3 regions of the Pseudomonas sp. DY-1 genome follow, and region 2 is predicted to be linked to each of the others. Evidence: predicted binding sites of a transcription regulator. Region 2 holds the regulator's gene; each other region holds the start of a gene.

The links. The regulator LexA, encoded in region 2, represses DNA repair genes until DNA is damaged. The targets are predictions, from matches to a motif close to CTGTNTNNNNANACAG.
Region 1: the regulator LexA is predicted to act here: its motif matches at 1,764-1,779, upstream of imuA (translesion DNA synthesis-associated protein ImuA).
Region 3: the regulator LexA is predicted to act here: its motif matches at 1,891-1,906, upstream of recN (DNA repair protein RecN).

Annotation. Positions count from the first base shown of each region.
Region 1 is NZ_CP032616.1:5,661,444-5,668,301, forward strand. Features, by position in the region: gene D6Z43_RS26735 (M28 family metallopeptidase) at 62-1,675, shown strand; gene imuA (translesion DNA synthesis-associated protein ImuA) at 1,883-2,497, shown strand; gene D6Z43_RS26745 (DNA polymerase Y family protein) at 2,505-3,920, shown strand; gene D6Z43_RS26750 (error-prone DNA polymerase) at 3,917-6,858, shown strand, end outside.
Region 2 is NZ_CP032616.1:1,908,042-1,914,899, reverse strand. Features, by position in the region: gene topA (type I DNA topoisomerase) at 1-1,089, shown strand, start outside; gene D6Z43_RS09250 (DUF6586 family protein) at 1,156-1,674, shown strand; gene D6Z43_RS09245 (hypothetical protein) at 1,746-1,979, shown strand; gene sulA (SOS-induced cell division inhibitor SulA) at 2,062-2,535, opposite strand; gene lexA (transcriptional repressor LexA) at 2,546-3,157, opposite strand; gene D6Z43_RS09230 (TetR/AcrR family transcriptional regulator) at 3,384-4,091, shown strand; gene D6Z43_RS09225 (L,D-transpeptidase) at 4,136-4,660, shown strand; gene nagZ (beta-N-acetylhexosaminidase) at 4,670-5,668, shown strand; gene D6Z43_RS09215 (S-methyl-5'-thioinosine phosphorylase) at 5,678-6,415, shown strand; gene D6Z43_RS09210 (DEAD/DEAH box helicase) at 6,471-6,858, opposite strand, start outside.
Region 3 is NZ_CP032616.1:5,098,033-5,104,890, forward strand. Features, by position in the region: gene fur (ferric iron uptake transcriptional regulator) at 1-135, shown strand, start outside; gene recN (DNA repair protein RecN) at 193-1,866, opposite strand; gene grpE (nucleotide exchange factor GrpE) at 2,023-2,592, shown strand; gene dnaK (molecular chaperone DnaK) at 2,693-4,606, shown strand; gene dnaJ (molecular chaperone DnaJ) at 4,731-5,858, shown strand; gene dapB (4-hydroxy-tetrahydrodipicolinate reductase) at 5,941-6,744, shown strand.

The sequences.
Region 1 (6,858 bases), 2.1 Mb from region 2:
ACAGGACAGTGGCGCAATGCCATGGCGGGCCACCTACAACAACTTCAAAAGGATTGAAGTCATGACCCACAAGTACAACGTCAGACGTGTTGTTGGTTCCCTGTTTCTTGCCGCTTCAACTTCCACCCTTGCTGCGCCGGCTGCCGATGGCGATGCCTTCGGCGAATTCTGGAGTCCCGGCAAACCCAACCCCGCCATTTGCAAATCGCCTTTGCTGGTCGGTACGCCCTTGGGCCTGCCGCGTTGTCTGGAGGCGGGCAATGTGATGCACCGCCTGCAGCAGTTGCAGGACATCGCCACGCTCAACGATGGCAACCGCGCGGCCGGCCTGCCGGGCTACCAGGCTTCGATCGATTACGTGAAGAAGACGCTGGAACACGCCGGCTACCAGGTGCGGGTTCAACCCTTCCCCTTCACCGCCTTCTTCCCGAAGGGACCGGGCACCCTGCAGGCACTGGTGCCGCAACCGGCCGACTACGTCTGGGAGGAGGACTTCAACTACCTGTCGCAGACCGACCCCGGTGATGTCAGCGCGCCGGTCGTGGCGGTGGACCTGTCCCTCGGGGCCGGCAATACCTCCACCAGCGGCTGCGAGGCGGAAGATTTCGCTGGCTTTCCCAGCGGCGCGATCGCTCTGGTCCAACGCGGCAGCTGCAACTTCGAGCTGAAGGCGGAGAATGCCGCGGCTGCAGGTGCGGCGGGCGTGATCATCTTCAACCAGGGCAACACCGAGGACCGCAAGGGCCTTGAGAACGTCACCCTGGGAGACACCTACGAGGGTGGCATCCCGGTGCTGTTCGCCACCTATGACAACGGCGTGGCCTGGTCCCAGACTCCTGGCCTGCAATTGCGCATGGTCGCGGATGTGATTCGCGAGAAGACACAAACCTTCAACCTGGTGGCGGAGACCCGGCGTGGCGATCCGAAGAACGTGGTGATGGCCGGCGCGCACCTGGACTCGGTGTTCGAGGGGCCAGGTATCAACGACAACGGCTCGGGCAGCGCGGCCTTGCTGGAAATGGCCGTACTGCTGCGCAAGGCGCACCCGCAGAACAAGGTGCGTTTCGCCTGGTGGGGCGCCGAGGAGTCGGGGCTGGTGGGCTCGACGTTCTACGTCAACAGCCTGAGCGATGAGGAGCGGAAGAAGATCAAGGCCTACCTGAACTTCGACATGATCGGTTCGCCGAACTTCGGCAACTTCATCTATGACGGCGATGGTTCCTCCTTTGGCCTGCCGGGTCCGGCAGGTTCTGCTGCCATCGAGCGCTTGTTCGAGGCCTACTTCAAGCTTCGCAGCGAGCCCTTCGAAGGTACCCAGATCGATTTCCGCTCCGACTATGCGCAGTTCTTCGAGGTGGGCATCCCCTTCGGTGGCCTGTTCACGGGCGCCGAAGATATCAAGAGCGAGGAGCAGGCACAGAAGTATGGCGGCGCTGCCGGCCAGCCCTTCGACCCGTGCTACCACCAGGGTTGCGACACCACCGCCAACATCGACCTGAACGCCCTGGAGATCAACGGCGACGCCATGGCGTTCGCCACCAGCTGGCTGTCACTGTCGACGAAGATCATCGACGACGAGATCGCCGCGGCCGCCGAACAGGCGAAAGGTGTCACCACCCTGCGTCAGCAGTCGGTGCGCCAGGCCGAGCGCTGGGGTAATCACTACGTGAAATGACGGGAAGGGCATCTGGCCTGCGGGAAGTTCGTGCTTTCGCAGGCCTTCTGCCTTTTCCGAATTGACCGTGGGAAGTCTCTGCGATTTACTGTATATAAATACAGTATTCGTAGGATTTCCCCCAATGGCCTTGATGATTGTTCCTGGCCCTTTCGGCAGCCCCGCCCCGGGGCTGCCGTTTTTCTCTTCTGCCAGTGAGTGGAGCTGATGGGCGCTGTCGTTGCCCTCGATGCCCTGCTCAATGAGCGGCGGGTCTGGAAAGGCCAGCCCGGCGCGTTGCTGTCCGGCAGCTGCCAGCCCACCGGCCTGGCCGCCCTGGATCGGGTCCTGCCCGGCGGTGGCTGGCCCGAAGCCGCACTCAGCGAAATCCTCACTCCAGCCACGGGCCTGGGTGAGTTGCGCCTGCTCTGGCCCACCTTGGCGCGGCTGACCGCCAGTGCCGAGCGCGTGGTGCTGGTGGCGCCACCGCATATTCCTTATCCACAGGCCTGGCAGGCGGCAGGCGTGGACCTGCGCTGGCTGGCACTGGTGGAGGCGAGCGGGCGCGATGCCCTCTGGGCGGCCGAGCAATGCCTGCGTTCCGGCAGTTGCGGTGCGGTGCTCTGCTGGCCGCAGCAGGTCGATGATCGCGCCCTGCGCCGTTTGCAGGTGGCCGCGGAAACCGGCCAGACGCTGGCCTTCGCCTATCGCCCCCTGGAGGCCGCCCTGAACCCCTCGCCGGCGGCCTTGCGCATCGCCGTCGACGGATGGCCGGCGCAATTGCGGGTGCTCAAGTGCCGGGGCGGCCTTCCATCGGCGACCCCCATCGCCCTGGCTCGATGACGCGGCCATGCGCTGGGCTTGCATATTGCTGCCGCAGTTGGCGCTGGATGGCGTGCTGCGCGGCCATCCCGACCCCGAAGCGCCCCTGGCGCTGGTGACCGGCACGCCACAGCGCCGCATGCTGCGTGCACTCAATCCGGCGGCCAGGGCACTGGGGTTGCGCCCTGGCCAGTCGCTCACCGCTGCGCATGTCCTGACCCGTGATTTCGCTCTGGTCGAGTACGACCCGACTGAGGTCGAGCGCTGGCAGCAGTTGCTCGCTGCCTGGGCCTATCGCTTCAGTTCCCAGGTCAGCCTGCGCTACCCGCGTTGCCTGCTGCTGGAGGTGGAATCCAGCTTCGCCCTGTTCGGTCCCTGGCCACGGTTCGAGGCACGGCTACGGCGGGAACTGGAGGCTCTAGGTTTTCGTCATCGCATCGTCGCTGCGCCCAATCCGGCGGCGGCGCGGATGCTTGCCAATGCCTACGATGGCTTGGCGGTAACGAGCCAGAATGATCTGCGCGAGGCGCTTGGGCGCATGCCGGTGGATCGCGCGGGGCTGACGCGGGAAACCGCCACCGCCTTCGCCCGCATGGGCCTGCGCAATCTGGAACAGGTGCTGGCGCTACCACGGGATACCGTGGCCCGACGCTTTCCTGTCGATGTGTTGCAGCACGTCGACACCCTGCTCGGCGAGCGTCCGCTGGCGTTGGAGTATTACCGGCCGCCGGATGAGTTCGACCTGCGCATCGAACTGAACTTCGAAGTGGAGTCCCATCAGGCACTGCTCTTCCCCCTGCGCCGCCTCACTGCCGACCTGGCTGCTTTCCTCGCCGGGCGCGACAGCGGCGTGCAGCGCTTCACGCTCTATCTGGAACACCGTGATCTCGCCGATACCCCGGTGCCGGTGGGGCTGCTCAGTGCCGAACGTGAGGCGGCCATGCTCTTCGAGCTGGCGCGTGGGCGCCTGGAGCAGTTGCAGGTGCCTGCACCGGTGCGCGCCTTCCGCCTGCAGGCACAGGACTTGCCGGCTTTCGTGCCGGAACGGCGTGAGCTGTTCGACGAGCGCCCGCAGCAATCCCTGCCCTGGGAGCAACTGCGCGAACGCCTGCGCGCACGCCTGGGGGACGAAGCGGTGCATAGCCTGGCGGCCCGTGCCGATCACCGTCCCGAATGCGCCTGGCAACTGGGCGCCGAAGCACTGCAGGCACCGCTCCTGCCCGGTCCACCGCGCCCCGGCTGGCTGCTGCGCGAGCCCGTGGCCTTGCGGGAGTCGTCCGTGCGCATTCTCGCCGGCCCCGAGCGGATCGAGTCCGGCTGGTGGGATGGTGGCGATATACGCCGCGACTACTACCTGGTGGAAACCCGCAACGGCCAGCGCGGCTGGGCCTTCCGCCTGGTGAACGGGGAGGGACCGCTGCTGCTGCAGGGTTGGTTCGCATGAGCGCCTACGCCGAGCTGCATTGCCTGTCCAACTTCAGTTTCCAGCGCGGGGCTTCCAGTGCCAGCGAGCTGTTCCAGCGCGCCAAGGATCATGGCTATGAGGCGTTGGCGATCACCGACGAGTGCACCCTGGCCGGCATCGTGCGTGCCTGGCAGGCATCCAGGGAAACCGGAGTGCCCCTGGTGATCGGCAGCGAAGTGCGCCTCGAAGGCGGGCCCAGGCTGGTGCTGCTGGTGGAAGACCTGACGGGCTACCAGCACCTCTGCCGTCTCATCACCCAGGCCCGGCGACGGGCGAAGAAGGGTGAGTACCAACTGCTGCGTGGTGACTTGGCTACACCCATGGACGGCCTGCTGGCCCTCTGGATACCCGAGCGGGAAAACGACGATTCCGAAGGCCTCTGGCTGCGCCAGTGCTTCCCCGGACGCCTGTGGCTGGCAGTGGAGCTGCACCAGGGCGCGGACGACGCCAGCCGCCTGACGGGCCTGTTGGCCCTGGCCGAGCGCCTTGGCATCCCACCCGTGGCAACCGGCGATGTGCATATGCATGCCCGAGGCCGCAGGGCCTTGCAGGATTGCATGACCGCCGTGCGCCATCACTGTACGGTGGCGGATGCCGGCTACCGGCTCTTTCCCAATGGCGAACGGCACCTGCGCCGCCGCGAGGTGCTGGCCAGCCTGTACCCGGCCCACCTGCTGGCCGAATCGGTACGCATCGCCCACCGCTGTGCTTTCAACCTCGGACAACTGAACTATCAGTATCCCCGCGAGCTGGTGCCGGAAGGTCACAGCCCGGGCAGTTGGCTGCGCAACGAAACGGAGAGAGGTTTACTCAAGCGCTGGCCGGACGGTGTGCCGCCGAAGGCGCGGGCGCTGGTGGAGAAGGAGCTCGCGCTGATCGGCGAGCTGGGTTACGAGAGCTACTTCCTCACGGTGTACGACATCGTCGAGTTCGCCCGCAGTCGGCACATTCTCTGCCAGGGGCGAGGCTCGGCGGCCAACTCGGTGGTGTGCTTCGCCCTGGGGATAACCGAGCTGGACCCCTGTGGTTTCACCGAACTCCTGTTCGAGCGCTTCATGTCCCGGGAACGCAACGAGCCGCCGGATATCGACGTCGACTTCGAGCACGAGCGCCGCGAAGAGGTCATCCAGTACCTGTTCCGCCGCTATGGCCGGGGCAGGGCGGCGCTCACCGCCGTGGTCAACACCTACCACGGTGCCGGTGCCGTGCGTGATGTAGCCAAGGCCCTCGGCCTGCCGCCGGACCAGGTCAATGCGCTGGCCGACTGCTGTGGCAGCTGGAGCGATAAGGCGCCCTCGGCGGAGCGTCTGCGCGAGGTGGGTTTCGACCCTGAGAGCCCGGTGTTGCGTCGGGTGCTGGCGCTGACCAGTGACCTGATCGGCTTTCCTCGCCACTTGTCGCAGCATCCCGGCGGCTTCGTGATTTCCGAAGCGCCGCTGGACTGCCTGGTCCCGGTGGAGAACGCCAGCATGGCCGAACGCACCGTGATCCAGTGGGACAAGGACGACCTCGACCTGGTCGGGCTGCTCAAGGTTGATGTGCTGGCGCTGGGCATGCTCAGTGCCCTGCGCCGTTGCTTCGGCCTGATCGAACACTACCGCGGCACCCGCTGGACCCTGGCCACCTTGCCCAAGGAAGACACCGCCACCTACGAGATGATCGGTCGCGCCGACACCATCGGCGTATTCCAGATCGAGTCGCGGGCACAGATGTCCATGCTGCCGCGCCTGAAGCCGAGGACCTTCTACGACCTGGTGATCCAGGTCGCCATCGTCCGGCCGGGGCCCATCCAGGGCAACATGGTCCATCCTTACTTACGCAGGCGTAATGGGTTGGAGGAGGTGAAGTACCCCTCCAGGGAACTGGTTCCTGTATTCCAGCGCACCCTGGGCGTGCCGTTGTTCCAGGAACAGGTGATGCAACTGGCCATGGTCGCCGCCGACTACAGCCCAGGCGAGGCCGACGAACTGCGTCGCAACATGGCGGCCTGGAAGCGTCACGGCGGCCTGGAGCACCACCGCCAGCGCCTGACGTCGCGAATGCGTGCCAAGGGCTATGAACAGGAGTTCATCGACCAGATCTTCGAGCAGATCAAAGGCTTCGGCAGCTATGGCTTCCCCGAATCCCACGCCGCCAGCTTCGCTCTGCTCACCTACGCCAGTTGCTGGCTGAAATGCCATGAGCCGGCTGCCTATGCCTGCGCCCTGATCAACAGCTGGCCCATGGGCTTCTACAGCCCCGATCAGGTGCTGCAGGATGCCCGTCGGCATGGCCTCGAAGTGCGTCCGGTGGATGTGCGGCATTCCCAATGGGACTGCTCCCTGGAACCCCTGGAGCAGGGGAGCGATCTGGCCATCCGCCTTGGGTTGCGCATGGTGCGAGGATTTCGTGAGGACGACGCACGACGTATCGAGGAGGCACGGCAGGCGAGTCCGTTCAGTAGCGTTGGCGACCTCATCCAGCGCGCCCGTCTGGATGCCCGCGCCCGCGAACTGCTGGCCGACTCCGGTGCCCTGCGTAGCCTGGCCGGGCACCGTCACCGGGCGCGCTGGGCGGTGTCCGGGGTGGAGGTGCAGGCGCCGCTCTTCGCCGACCTTCCGGAGCAGGAGGAAACACAGGTGCCCTTGCCGCTGCCCAGCGTGGGTGAGGACATGCTGACCGACTACGCCACGCTGGGCACCACCCTTGGGCCGCATCCGATGGCCATGCTACGCGGCGAACTGCGTAAGCGACGTTGCCGCAGCTCGCGGGAACTGCTGGCACTGGAGCACGGACGGAACGCCAGCGTTGCCGGCCTGGTGGTCGGCCGCCAGCGCCCGCAGACAGCCAGCGGGGTGATCTTCGTGACCCTGGAAGACGAGTTCGGCATGGTCAATGTGGTGGTCTGGCACGACCTGGCCGAGCGCCAGCGCCGCGT
Region 2 (6,858 bases):
TCCACCATTCAGGAGCGCGGCTACGTAACGGTGCACAACCGTCGTTTCTACGCGGAAAAGATGGGCGACATCGTCACGGAGCGGCTGAACGAAAGCTTCGCCAACCTGATGGACTATGGCTTTACCGCCGGCATGGAAGAGCATCTGGATGACGTAGCCCAGGGCGAGCGTGACTGGAAGCATCTGCTGGACGAGTTCTATGGCGACTTCAGGAAGAAGCTCGAGCTGGCGGAAGGCGCTGACAAGGGCATGCGTGCCAACCAGCCAACCCCGACCGATATTTCCTGCCGTGACTGCGGTCGCCCAATGATGATCCGTACCGCTTCTACCGGCGTGTTCCTTGGTTGCTCGGGCTATAGCCTGCCGCCGAAAGAGCGTTGCAAGGCCACCATCAACCTGGTGCCGGGCGATGAGATTGCCGCGGACGACGAAGGTGAGTCGGAGTCCCGCGTATTACGCGGCAAGCATCGTTGCCCGATCTGCGCCACTGCGATGGACGCTTATCTGCTGGATGAAACCCGCAAGCTGCATATCTGTGGCAACAACCCGGATTGCTCAGGCTATGAGATCGAGCAGGGCCAGTACCGCATCAAGGGGTATGAAGGTCCGAGCCTGGAGTGTGACAAGTGCGGTAGCGAGATGCAGCTCAAGACGGGTCGGTTTGGCAAGTTCTTCGGTTGCACCAACGCGAGCTGCAAGAACACCCGCAAGTTGCTGAAGAGCGGTGAAGCAGCGCCGCCGAAGATCGATCCGATCCGTATGCCGGAATTGAAATGCGAGAAGGTCGATGACATCTACGTGCTGCGTGATGGTGCTTCCGGCCTGTTCCTGGCAGCCAGCCAGTTCCCGAAGAATCGCGAAACGCGCGCCCCCTTGGTTCAGGAGCTGATTCCGCACAAGGACGAGCTGGATGCCAAGTATCACTACCTGCTGGATGCGCCGAAGAAAGACCCGGAGGGGCGCCCGGCGGTGATCCGTTTCAGCCGCAAGACCAAGGAGCAATATGTGCAGACCGAGGTCGAAGGCAAACCAACCGGTTGGCGCGCCTTCTTCGATGGCGGCAAGTGGAAGGTCGAAGACAAGCGCTGACCGCCCCTAGCGCGTCCGTTTACGGGCGCGCATATACTGCCGGGGTCACCTGTGGAGGGCGCCGTCATGGCCCATGAGCTTTATACCCGCACCAACCAGAAAATCTTCTTCGCTGGCCTGTCGCTGGAGTCCTGGAGCAAGGCGGAAGAGGGCAAGGCCATGAATGCCCAGGCGTTGGTGCAATCCGAGCGCGAGGCGGTACTGTTCCACCTCTACGGTGCGCTTCTTGGCCTGTGCCACGAAATTGCCGGTTACTATCGCCTTCCAGAAGCAGGTGCGCCGCGAGTCGAGTTGCTACTGACGCCGGAAGTCCTGGCTGCTGCGCCTAGTCCTGAGCTGGCTGAGTTGGTGGAGTTGGCCCAGCAGCGTGAAACATGGCTGGCTGAGCTGCTCGTTGCTTATCGCGCATTATTCCAGCCACCTCAGGCGCCGAAGCAGGCAAAGATCGACCCGACTCTACCGTTGATCACCGCAGTCAGCATAGGTGAGGAAGAAAAGCCGTTGTCGCGTGAAGTCCTGGAATCATGGCGGCAAAATCTGAAATCGCTTGCGTTGCGCTTCCGGGAAACACTCAGCGAGTGCTGATTTGATCGACGGGCTAGGGCGTGCTGGCGGCTGGCTGCTACAATGGCCGCCTTTCGTGGAGATATGAACTTATGCCTACGTCCTTTCTGGAAATAGTCGAACTGCCTGACGGGCGCATCATTCTGCGCCGGGCTGAGGACGAGGAGGCGTTGGTTACGCTGGACTTCTCCGCCGATGCCAAGGCTTTCCTTCAGGGGCATCACCTGGAAGTCGCCAAAGCCATGCTGAATGTCGGTGTTCAGATGGCTGGCCGACTGGCTGAAGGAGAGATGGACCACCAGGATGGTCCGCGCGTCCTGCATTGATCTCTGGGGCCAGATCTTCCGCTGATCCGGTTACCGTCTCGTGTCAGAGGGGCGCTGCGATCATCAGGGGCCCAGAAACCTTTCATCCCAGTAGAACGTTCAGGCTTTGCGCGTCGCCTTGGCGTGCAGCTTGGGCCAGTTGGCGTTTGGCCCGTTGTCCCAACTGAAGCCAGCTCACAACCGTATGGCTGCGGCCTAGGCGCAGGGCTTCGCAAGCCAGCTCAAGAGCACTTTGCTCTCCGCGTGGTTGCAGGATCAGGATGCGTTCGCGGTTGAGGCCGGACTCGCGCAGCCAATCCCGGGAGAGGCCAGCGGGGGCGCCGATCAGTGTCAGCCAGCGTGCGTCTTTCTCTTCACTTAGTTCCCGCAATATCGAGGCGAGCAGGCTGCGGCAATGCCCGGCAGCGCCGCGCAGCGACAGTTCACTGAACGCGTCTGGTTCTTCCTTGCTGGTTTCTTCGACCACATCGGTCAGCAGCGGCGCCACGGGATTGGCCAGGATGGCCTCGTGGAACAGAGGGAGCTGTGACCGACCAAGCGACTGCGGGAACTGCATAGGGCCTCCTTTAACGGCGGATCACGCCGACACTCAAACCTTCGATCACCAGATCCTGTTCATCCAGGTTGACTTCGATTGGGGCGAACTCCGGGTTCTCGGCAATCAGCCAGACCTTTTCGCCTTCACGCTTGAAGCGCTTGACCGTGACTTCTTCGCCCAGGCGAGCTACGACAACCTGGCCATTTCGGGCTTCGCGGGTACTATGGACGGCGAGCAGGTCTCCGTCGTAGATGCCGATATCTTTCATCGACATGCCGCGAACGCGCAGCAGGTAGTCGGCTCGGGGATGGAAGAAGTCGGGATTGATGCGGCAAGATTCCTCGATGTTCTGCTGCGCGAGGATTGGCGCGCCTGCAGCGACGCGGCCAATCACCGGCAGTCCATCATCTTCGCTGTTGCCGGGCTCGAAGCCGGGGATGCGAATGCCGCGGGAAGCACCCGGGGTCATCTCAATCGCACCTTTTCGTGCCAGCGCCTTGAGATGCTCTTCGGCGGCGTTGGGTGACTTGAAGCCAAGTTCCTGAGCTATCTCCGCTCGAGTCGGAGGGAAGCCATTGTCTTCAAGGCAGCGCTTGATGAATGCGAGAATCTCAGCTTGGCGGGGCGTCAGTTTCAGCATGGAGGCGCTCTGTTTTTTTATACAGTTGCTGGGATTATATACAGTGATTTGGGCTTGGCAATGCTTCTTTTTTTGGCGAAGGAAGAAGAGGGAGGAATAATCGAGACACCCCTTTGGCGCACTGCCCGGGAGAATGACCGTTGCGTCAGATAGTGGTGAGGTCGACTTGACAATCTGACCGGATGAAACGTATGTTTCAAACAAGTGTTTGTCAGGCGGAGGAGCCATGGCCCAGTCGGAAACCGTAGAACGCATTCTGGATGCTGCGGAACAGCTGTTCGCGGAGAAGGGCTTCGCCGAGACTTCGTTGCGCCTGATCACCAGCAAAGCTGGGGTCAATCTGGCGGCGGTGAACTATCACTTCGGTTCGAAGAAGGCGTTGATTCAGGCGGTCTTCTCGCGTTTCCTTGGCCCCTTCTGTCAGAGCCTGGAGCGAGAGCTGGATCGTCGCCAGGCCAAGGCCGAAAACAAGGCCAGCCTCGAGGAGTTGCTGGAAATGCTCGTCGAGCAGGCCCTTGCGGTAAAGCCTCGTAGCGGAAATGACCTTTCTATCTTCATGCGCTTGCTCGGTCTCGCATTCAGTCAGAGCCAGGGGCACTTGCGCAAGTATCTGGAAGAGGTTTACGGCAAGGTCTTCCGTCGTTACATGCTGCTGGTAAATGAGTCTGCACCAAGGGTTCCCCCGTTGGAGCTGTTCTGGCGGGTGCACTTCATGCTTGGCGCCGCGGCATTCAGCATGTCTGGGATCAAGGCGTTGCGTGCCATGGCGGAAAACGACTTTGGCGTGAATACCTCGATCGAACAAGTCATGCGACTGATGGTGCCCTTCCTGGCGGCCGGCATGCGTGCCGAGACCGGCGTTACCGACGAGGTGCTGGCGAGCGCAATGCTGAAACCACGGAGCAAGGCCCCGGCAGCCCCCGCCAAGGCTTAAAACCATATGGGCGCGAGCGGGCTGATCGGCTAAGCTTGCGGCCCATGCAATACCTTGATCTCCTGCATATCTCCATCGCTGACCAGCAGCTCTACGGCTTTGCCGACGGGCAGTTGGTGCTGCGCATGTCTGTCTCTACCGCGCTCAACGGTGCGGGTGAGACCAATGGCTCCAATTGCACGCCCCGTGGACTTCACCAGGTTCGCGCGAAGATTGGCGGCGGTCTGCCCTTGGGGGCGGTGCTGCGTGGTCGGCGCTGGACTGGTGAGGTCTGGAATGTCGAGCTGCACGGGCGTTTTCCGGGAAGGGATTGGATACTGAGTCGCATTATGTGGCTCAGCGGTCGAGAGCCAGGTCGCAACCGCCTTGGTAGTGTCGACAGCTTCCGCCGCTATATCTACCTGCATGGCACGCCAGATACCGAGCCAATGGGCGTGCCTCGTTCCCATGGGTGCATTCGTCTGCGCAATACGGATGTGCTGGAACTCTTCGATCGAGTGCCCGTCCACTGTGCGGTACGCATTGACGAAGCGCCCTGCCCGGACTGGGCGGCGGCGCAACTCTCTTAAGGATTATTAATGCAAGGTTCCCTGATGCTGGATATCGGCGGCACCTGGTTGACCGCTGAGGATCGGCAGATCCTCCGACAGCCAGAAGTTGCCGGTCTGATCATCTTCGCCCGCAATATCGAAAGCCCGCGTCAGGTACGCGAGCTTTGTGCGTCCATCCGTGCCGTTCGTCCGGACCTGATTCTTGCCGTCGATCAGGAAGGCGGCCGCGTACAGCGCCTGCGACAGGGTTTCCTGCGCCTTCCCGCGATGCGGGCCCTGGCCGACAACGACAACGCGGAGCAACTGGCTGAACAGTGCGGCTGGTTGATGGCGACCGAAGTACTGGCGGTAGGCTTGGACATCAGCTTTGCCCCGGTGCTGGATCTCGACCACCAGCGCAGCGCTGTGGTGGGGAGTCGTGCGTTCGAAGGCGACCCCGAACGCGCTGCGCATCTGGCTGGTTCGTTCATCCGTGGGCTGCGTGAGGCCGGCATGGCTGCTACCGGCAAGCACTTCCCTGGACACGGCTGGGCGGAGGCCGATTCTCATGTGGCGATTCCCACGGACGAGCGCAGCCTTGAGCAGATTCGAGCGAGCGACCTGATCCCCTTCGCCCGCCTTGCGTCCGAGCTGGACGGCATGATGCCCGCCCACGTCATCTACCCGAAGGTGGATAACCAGCCGGCTGGTTTCTCCCGGCGTTGGCTGCAGGAAATCCTGCGTGGGGAACTGAAGTTCTCCGGCGTCATCTTCAGCGATGACCTGTCCATGGCCGGTGCCCATGTGGTGGGCGACGCCGCCGAGCGCATCGAGGCAGCCCTGACCGCGGGTTGCGACATGGGGTTGGTGTGCAACGATCGCGCAGCCGCCGAGTTGGCCCTGGAGCGCCTGCAGCGCTTGGGAGCGACGCCGCCGGCCAGCCTCGCGCGCATGCGCCGCCGCGCTTTCCCCGGTACCGAATACCGCCAGGACCCCCGCTGGCTGCAGGCGACTGCAGCATTGCGTGAAGCCCAGTTGATCGATTGAGGAACCGACATGACCGTCTACGCCATCATTGGTGGTACAGGCCTGACCCAGCTCGAAGGCCTGAGCATGAAAGCGCTGCTGCATCCTGACACGCCTTACGGTGCACCCTCGGCCGGTATCGTTCGTGGTGAGTACGCCGGGCACGATGTGTTGTTCCTCGCTCGCCATGGCCACCCGCATCGCATTCCGCCGCACCAGGTGAACTACCGGGCGAACCTCTGGGCCCTCAAGCATGCGGGCGCCCAGGCGGTGATCGCGGTGAACGCGGTGGGCGGCATTCATCCGGCCATGGGCAGCGGCCACCTTGTGGTGCCGCATCAGGTGATCGACTACACCCACGGTCGCGTCGGTACTTTTTTCGAGGGTGACCTGGACCACGTCACCCATATCGATTTCAGCCACCCGTATGACGAAGTGCTACGCGGCCAGTTGCTTTCCGCACTGAATGCCTGCGATTTCCCGCATAGCGATTTCGGCGTCTACGGCTGCACCCAGGGGCCACGCCTGGAGACCGTTGCCGAAATCACCCGCCTTGAGCGCGATGGCTGCGACATTGTCGGCATGACCGGCATGCCCGAAGCTGCGCTGGCTCGTGAGTTGAACCTGCCCTATGCGTGCCTGTCTCTGGTGGTCAATCCGGCTGCCGGAAAGTCCGAAGGCATTATCACCATGGCCGAGATCGAAGCCGCTCTGGCCGCGGGTATCGGCAAGGTTCGCAGCGTCCTGGCCCACGTGCTGAAAGCCTGACGTGTCCTGTCCCGCAGCAGGCATCTCGGTGTGATGCCTGCTGCGGTGCTCCGGTTCAGACAATTCGGGGCAGGGGGGCGAAGAGGGCGTCGATGTCCTCTTCCGCCAATCGCCAGCCTTCCTTCTCGCGGCCGTCGAGAATCCCTCTTGCGAGCGCTGCCTTCTGCGCTTGCAGTTGCTGGATCTTCTCCTCCACGGTCCCGCGCGAAATCATCCGATAGACAAACACCGGCTTGTCCTGGCCAATGCGATAGGCGCGGTCTGTCGCCTGGCGCTCCACCGCCGGGTTCCACCACGGATCGTAGTGGATAACCGTGTCGGCGGCAGTGAGGTTAAGGCCAGTTCCGCCAGCTTTCAGACTGATCAGGAACAGCGGCACTTCACCGTTCTGGAAGCGTTGTACGGGCGTCCGGCGATCACGGGTGTCGCCGGTGATCTGCACA
Region 3 (6,858 bases), 2.7 Mb from region 2:
GTGTGCGTCGATTCCGGTGAAGTGATCGAGTTCTTCGATCCGGAAATCGAGAAGCGCCAGAAGGAAATCGTCAAGGAGCGTGGTTACGAGCTTGTTGACCACAATCTGGTGCTGTACATCCGCAAGAAAAAGTGAGCGCTTCGCGCAAAGGAAAAGGCGACCACAAGGTCGCCTTTTTCGTTTGGGTTGAAATCAGCGCTGGGCGCTGACCACCATCTTCCGGGCGTGGGCCAGGGATTCCTCGGTGAGGTCCAGGCCGCCCAGCATGCGGGCGATCTCTTCGATGCGCGGTGCTTCCTGCAGCTTGGTCACTGCAGTGCGCGTTTCCTGGGTGCCACGCACCTTGTGCACGAAGAGGTGGTGGTGGCCCTGCGCGGCTACTTGCGGAAGGTGGGTGACGGTAAGGACCTGGCCACGCTCGCCGAGGCGACGCAGCAGTTGGCCAACCACTTCGGCGGTGGGGCCGCCGATACCAACGTCCACCTCGTCGAAGACCAGGGTGGGCACGCGTGATGTCTGCGCGGTGATCACCTGGATCGCCAGGCTGATACGGGACAGTTCGCCGCCCGAGGCGACCTTTGCCAATGCCTTCAGCGGTTGGCCAGGGTTGGCGCTCACCAGAAACTCCACTTGTTCCAGTCCGTAGTGTTGTGGCTCATCCAGCTGGCTCGCATATAGCCTGATATTGAAGCGCCCGCCGGGCATGCCCAGGCGCTGCATCTCGATTTCCACGGCGCCGGCCAGCTGTTCCGCCGCTTCGCCACGCAGCCGGCTCAGTTCAGTGGCTTTCTCCTGATAGTGACGCTCATACGCAGTCAGTTCCTCGGCGAGTCGCTCGGCTGCTTCGTCATCGGCGTTGAGGGCTTCCAGTTCGTCCAGCAGGCGTTGCTGAAGCTCGGCGAGGTCGTTCGGTTGGACGCGGTGTTTTCGAGCCAGGGTGTAGATGGCGTCGAGACGTTCCTCCAGAGCTTGCTGGCGTTCAGGGTCGGCGTCGAAATGATCGAGGAAGCGGTTCAGCTCGCCCATGGCCTCCTCGACCTGGATCTGTGCGCTGGACAGCAGGTTGACCGCTTCGGTCAGGGCGCCTGGCTGGGAATGAAAGGCGGTGAGGCGGTTGAGACTGGCGGTCAGCGCGCTGAGTACGTTGCCGGCATCGCTGTCGCTGCACATTTCGATGACCTGGCGGCATGCGGCCAGCAGGCTTTCGGCATTGGCGAGGTTCTTGTGTTCCTGCTCCAGCCGTTCCAGTTCGTTCTCGCCGAGGGCCAGGTTTTCCAACTCGTCCAACTGGTAGGTGAGCAGCTGGTGGCGTGCCCGCTGTTCGTCGCCTGCTCGGGACAGGTGCTCCAGCTCCTGGCGGGTCTGTCGCCAGCGTTGGGCTGCCAGTTGCACCTGGCGGGCGAGGTCGCTGGCGCCTGCGAACTCATCCAGCAGGCGCCGATGGGTGTCGGTCTTGAGCAGGGACTGGTGTTCGTGTTGGCTGTGGATGTCGATCAGCAGTTCGCCCAGGGTCTTTAGGTCGCCTTGGGGGCAGGGGCTGCCATTGATGTAGGCACGGGAACGACCTTCGGCGGTGATGACGCGTCGCAGTATGCATGGGCCGTCGTTGTCCAGGTCGCGCTCGGCCAGCCAGGTGCGGGCTTCGGGGATGCGGCTGAGGTCGAAGCTGGCGAGGATGTCGGCTTTGTCGGCGCCGGGGCGCACCACGCCGCTGTCGGCGCGATCACCCAGGGTCAGGCCGAGGGCGTCGAGCATTATCGACTTGCCGGCGCCGGTTTCCCCGGTGATCACGGACATTCCACCCTCAAGCTCCAGATCCAGGTGCTCGACGATGGCGTAATTGTGGATTGACAGGTGTACCAGCATGGTGCGACTCCCGCGCTGAGTTGGCTGTGTATTTATACAGTGTTTGTTTTCTGCCTGACAATCGCTCCTCCCCCTTGAAGCGACAAATTGCGACCCCATATAGGCGGACATATCAGCGGGTCTTTACCCGCAGCTGTCTTTTATGAGGAGGAAGGCATGGCCGACGAACAGACCCTGGATAACCAGACCCCCGAAGCGAATCCTGCTGCCGACGCCGCATCCGGCGAAGACCTCGCCACCCGCGTACAGGTGCTGGAAGAGCAGCTGGCTGCGGCCCAGGATCAGTCGCTGCGTGTTGCCGCCGAACTGCAAAACATCCGTCGCCGTGCCGAACAGGATGTGGAGAAGGCGCACAAGTTCGCCCTGGAAAAATTCGCCAACGACCTGCTGCCGGTTGTCGACAGTCTGGAGCGCGGTCTCGAACTGTCCAGCGCCACTGACGAGACGATCAAGCCGGTGCGCGAAGGGATGGAGCTGACGCTTAAGCTGTTCCACGACACGCTCAAGCGTCACCAGTTGGAGGCGGTCGACCCGCATGGCGCGCCCTTCAATCCTGAGCATCACCAAGCCATGGCAATGGAAGAGAGCACCCATGTCGAGCCGGGCAGCGTGCTCAAGGTGTTCCAGAAGGGTTACCTGCTCAATGGCCGCCTGTTGCGCCCCGCCATGGTGGTGGTCAGCAAGGCTCCGAGCGCGACGCCGCCGTCGATCGACGAGCAGGCTTGAAATCCGGGCTTGGGCCCCCATCTGTTAGATCAAGCGTTTATGTGCTGCCGCGGTCCGTGAAGTGAGGCCGCGGAGAATCCAAAGTTTCGGGAGAGAGAATATGGGCAAAATCATTGGTATCGACCTGGGGACCACCAACTCTTGCGTGGCCATCCTGGAAAACGGCAACGTCAAGGTGATCGAGAACGCCGAAGGCGCTCGCACCACGCCGTCCATCATCGCCTACACCAACGACGGTGAGACCCTGGTCGGGCAGTCCGCCAAGCGCCAGGCGGTCACCAACCCGCAGAACACCCTGTACGCCGTGAAGCGTCTGATCGGTCGCCGCTTCGAAGAAGACGTCGTGCAGAAAGACATCAAGATGGTTCCCTACAAGATCGCCAAGGCCGACAACGGTGACGCCTGGGTGGAAGTGAAGGGCCAGAAGATGGCGCCGCCGCAAATCTCTGCGGAAGTGCTGAAGAAGATGAAGAAGACCGCCGAAGACTACCTCGGCGAGCCGGTCACCGAAGCGGTGATCACCGTTCCGGCCTACTTCAACGACAGCCAGCGCCAGGCTACCAAGGACGCCGGCCGCATCGCCGGTCTGGACGTCAAGCGCATCATCAACGAGCCGACCGCGGCTGCACTGGCCTACGGCATGGACAAGGCCAAGGGCGATCACACCGTTATCGTCTATGACCTGGGCGGCGGTACCTTCGACGTGTCGGTGATCGAGATCGCTGAGGTCGACGGCGAGCACCAGTTCGAAGTGCTGGCCACCAACGGCGACACCTTCCTTGGTGGTGAAGACTTCGACCTGCGCCTGATTGATTACCTCGTCGACGAGTTCAAGAAAGAGTCCGGCATGGACCTGAAGGGTGATCCCCTGGCCATGCAGCGTCTGAAAGAAGCTGCCGAAAAGGCCAAGATCGAGCTGTCTTCCGCTCAGCAGACTGACGTCAACCTGCCGTACATCACTGCAGATCAGACCGGTCCGAAGCACCTGAACGTGAAGATTTCCCGCGCCAAGCTGGAAGCCCTGGTCGAAGATCTGGTCGCGCGTACCATCGAGCCCTGCCGCATCGCCCTGAAGGACGCAGGCCTGGACGTATCCGATATCCAGGAAGTGATCCTGGTCGGTGGCCAGACCCGTATGCCGCTGGTGCAGAAGCAGGTTGCCGACTTCTTCGGCAAAGAGCCGCGCAAGGACGTGAACCCCGACGAGGCCGTCGCCATTGGTGCCGCCATCCAGGGTGCCGTGCTGGCCGGTGATGTGAAAGACGTGCTGCTGCTCGACGTATCCCCGCTGACCCTGGGTATCGAAACCCTGGGTGGCGTGATGACCGCGCTGATCGAGAAGAACACCACCATCCCGACCAAGAAGTCGCAGGTGTTCTCCACCGCCGACGACAACCAGTCTGCAGTGACCATTCACGTGCTGCAGGGTGAGCGCAAGCAGGCCGCCCAGAACAAGTCCCTGGGCAAGTTCGATCTGGCCGAGATTCCGCCGGCTCCGCGTGGCGTACCGCAGATCGAAGTGACCTTCGACATCGATGCCAACGGCATCCTGCACGTCGGCGCGAAGGACAAGGCCACCGGCAAGCAGCAATCCATCGTGATCAAGGCCAACTCCGGTCTGTCCGAGGAAGAAATCCAGCAGATGGTGCGTGATGCCGAGGCCAACGCCGAGGAAGACCGCAAGTTCGAAGAGCTGGCCGCTGCCCGCAACCAGGGCGACGCGCTGGTTCACGCCACTCGCAAGATGATCACCGAGGCCGGCGACAAGGCCACTGCTGAGGAGAAGGTTGCGATCGAGAAGGCGCTGGGTGAGTTGGAAGTGGCCGTGAAGGGCGACGACAAGGCCGACATCGAAGCCAAGATGAATGCCCTGTCCCAGGCGTCCACTCCGCTGGCCCAGAAGATGTACGCCGACCAGGCTCAGGCTGGCGAACAGCCGCAAGCTTCCGCTGCGGACAAGGCTGGCGACGATGCCGTCGACGCCGAGTTCGAAGAGGTCAAGGAAAACAAGTAAGTGTCACGCTTGCTTTCGCCCCGGCGTACGGTGCCAGACGGCCCGTACGCCTGATCTGCCGCGCGGGAGCTTGCTCCCGCGTTGGTGTGTCTGGGGCTGGTGAATTCGAGAGTGCAGGAAACCTATGGCTAAACGTGACTTTTACGAGATCCTTGGTGTCGAGCGTGGCGCCAGCGAGGCGGAGCTGAAGAAGGCTTATCGCCGTCTCGCCATGAAGTTCCACCCGGACCGCAATCCGGGCGACAAGGCTGCGGAGGAGCAGTTCAAGGAGGCCAACGAGGCCTACGAAGTTCTCTCCGATGCCAGCAAGCGCGCAGCGTATGACCAGTACGGCCACGCCGGTGTCGATCCGCAGATGGGCGCAGGCGCCGGTGCCGGTTTTGGTGGGGCCAGCTTCTCCGACATCTTCGGCGATGTGTTCAGTGACTTCTTCGGTGGTCAGCGTGGTGGCCAGCGTGGCGGTCCACAGCGTGGCAGCGACCTGCGCTACACCCTGGAACTGGATCTGGAAGAAGCGGTGCGTGGTACTACCGTGACCATCCGCGTGCCGACGCTGGTCAATTGCAAGACCTGCGAAGGCTCTGGTGCCAAGAAGGGCACCAGTCCGGTCACCTGTACCACCTGCGGTGGTATCGGCCAGGTGCGCATGCAGCAGGGCTTCTTCTCGGTGCAGCAGACCTGCCCGCGCTGCCATGGCAGCGGCAAGATGATCAGCGACCCGTGTGGCAGTTGCCACGGCCAGGGGCGCGTGGAAGAACACAAGACCCTGTCGGTGAAAGTGCCTGCTGGCGTCGACACCGGTGACCGTATTCGTCTTTCCGGCGAAGGCGAGGCTGGTGCGCTTGGTGGGCCTTCCGGCGACCTCTACGTGGTGGTCAACGTGCGCGAGCACCCGATCTTCCAGCGTGATGGCAAGCACCTCTACTGCGAGGTGCCGATCAGCTTCGCAGACGCAGCCTTGGGGGGCGAGCTCGAGGTGCCGACCCTGGATGGCCGGGTCAAACTGAAGATTCCGGAAGCGACCCAGACCGGCAAGCTGTTCCGTCTGCGCGGCAAGGGCGTAGCGCCGGTGCGTGGTGGAGGTGCTGGCGACCTGATGTGCCGGGTTGTGGTGGAAACGCCGGTCAACCTGGACAAGCGCCAGCGCGAGCTGCTCGATGAGTTCCGCAAGACGCTGCAGAGCGATGGCTCCCATTCGCCCAAGGCCAGTAGCTGGTTCGAGGGTATGAGGCGCTTCTTCGGCGATCTCTAACGACGAGCTGGAAGTCGGTGCTTGGAGTTGAACTGCTCCTGTCCCGATTTCCAGCTCCAGGCTTCCAGCTTGGAGCTTTTTTATGCGACGTATTGCAGTGATGGGCGCCGCTGGGCGCATGGGCAAGAATTTGATCGAAGCGGTGCAGCAGGCGCAGGGCGCTGGCCTGACGGCTGCCATCGATCGTCCGGACAGCAGCCTGGTCGGCGCTGACGCTGGCGAGCTGGCGGCGCTGGGCCGCATCGGCGTGCCGCTGTCGGGTGATCTGGCCAAGGTAGTCGACGAATTCGACGTGCTGATCGACTTCACCCACCCATCGGTGACTTTGAAGAATCTGGAAGTCTGCCGTCAGGCGGGCAAGGCCATGGTGATCGGCACGACGGGATTCTCCTCTGACGAGAAAGCCCTGTTGGCGGCTGCCGCCACGGAGATTCCGATCGTCTTCGCTGCCAACTTCAGTGTCGGTGTGAACCTCTGCCTCAAGCTGCTCGATACCGCCGCCCGCGTCCTGGGGGACGAGGTCGACATCGAGATCATCGAGGCCCACCACCGTCACAAGGTGGATGCGCCATCCGGTACCGCACTTCGCATGGGTGAAGTGGTTGCCGATGCGCTCGGTCGCGATCTGTCCAAGGTCGCTGTCTACGGTCGTGAAGGTCAGACTGGCGCCCGCGCTCGCGAGACCATCGGATTCGCCACCGTGCGCGCTGGTGATGTCGTAGGTGATCACACTGTGCTGTTCGCGGCCGAAGGTGAGCGGGTGGAGATCACCCACAAGGCTTCCAGTCGCATGACCTTTGCCCGCGGTGCAGTGCGTGCCGCACTCTGGCTGGAAGGCCAGGAAGCGGGTCTGTATGACATGCAGGATGTGCTCGGTCTCCGCTGAGTCGCTAATCGGGATGTCTTTCGGGTGGACCGAAATGACGCATTCCTATAAACTGCAGCTTTAGTGTGTCCACTAAAAGTTACGCAGAAATGGCTCAGATAAAAAAGCGGGGTG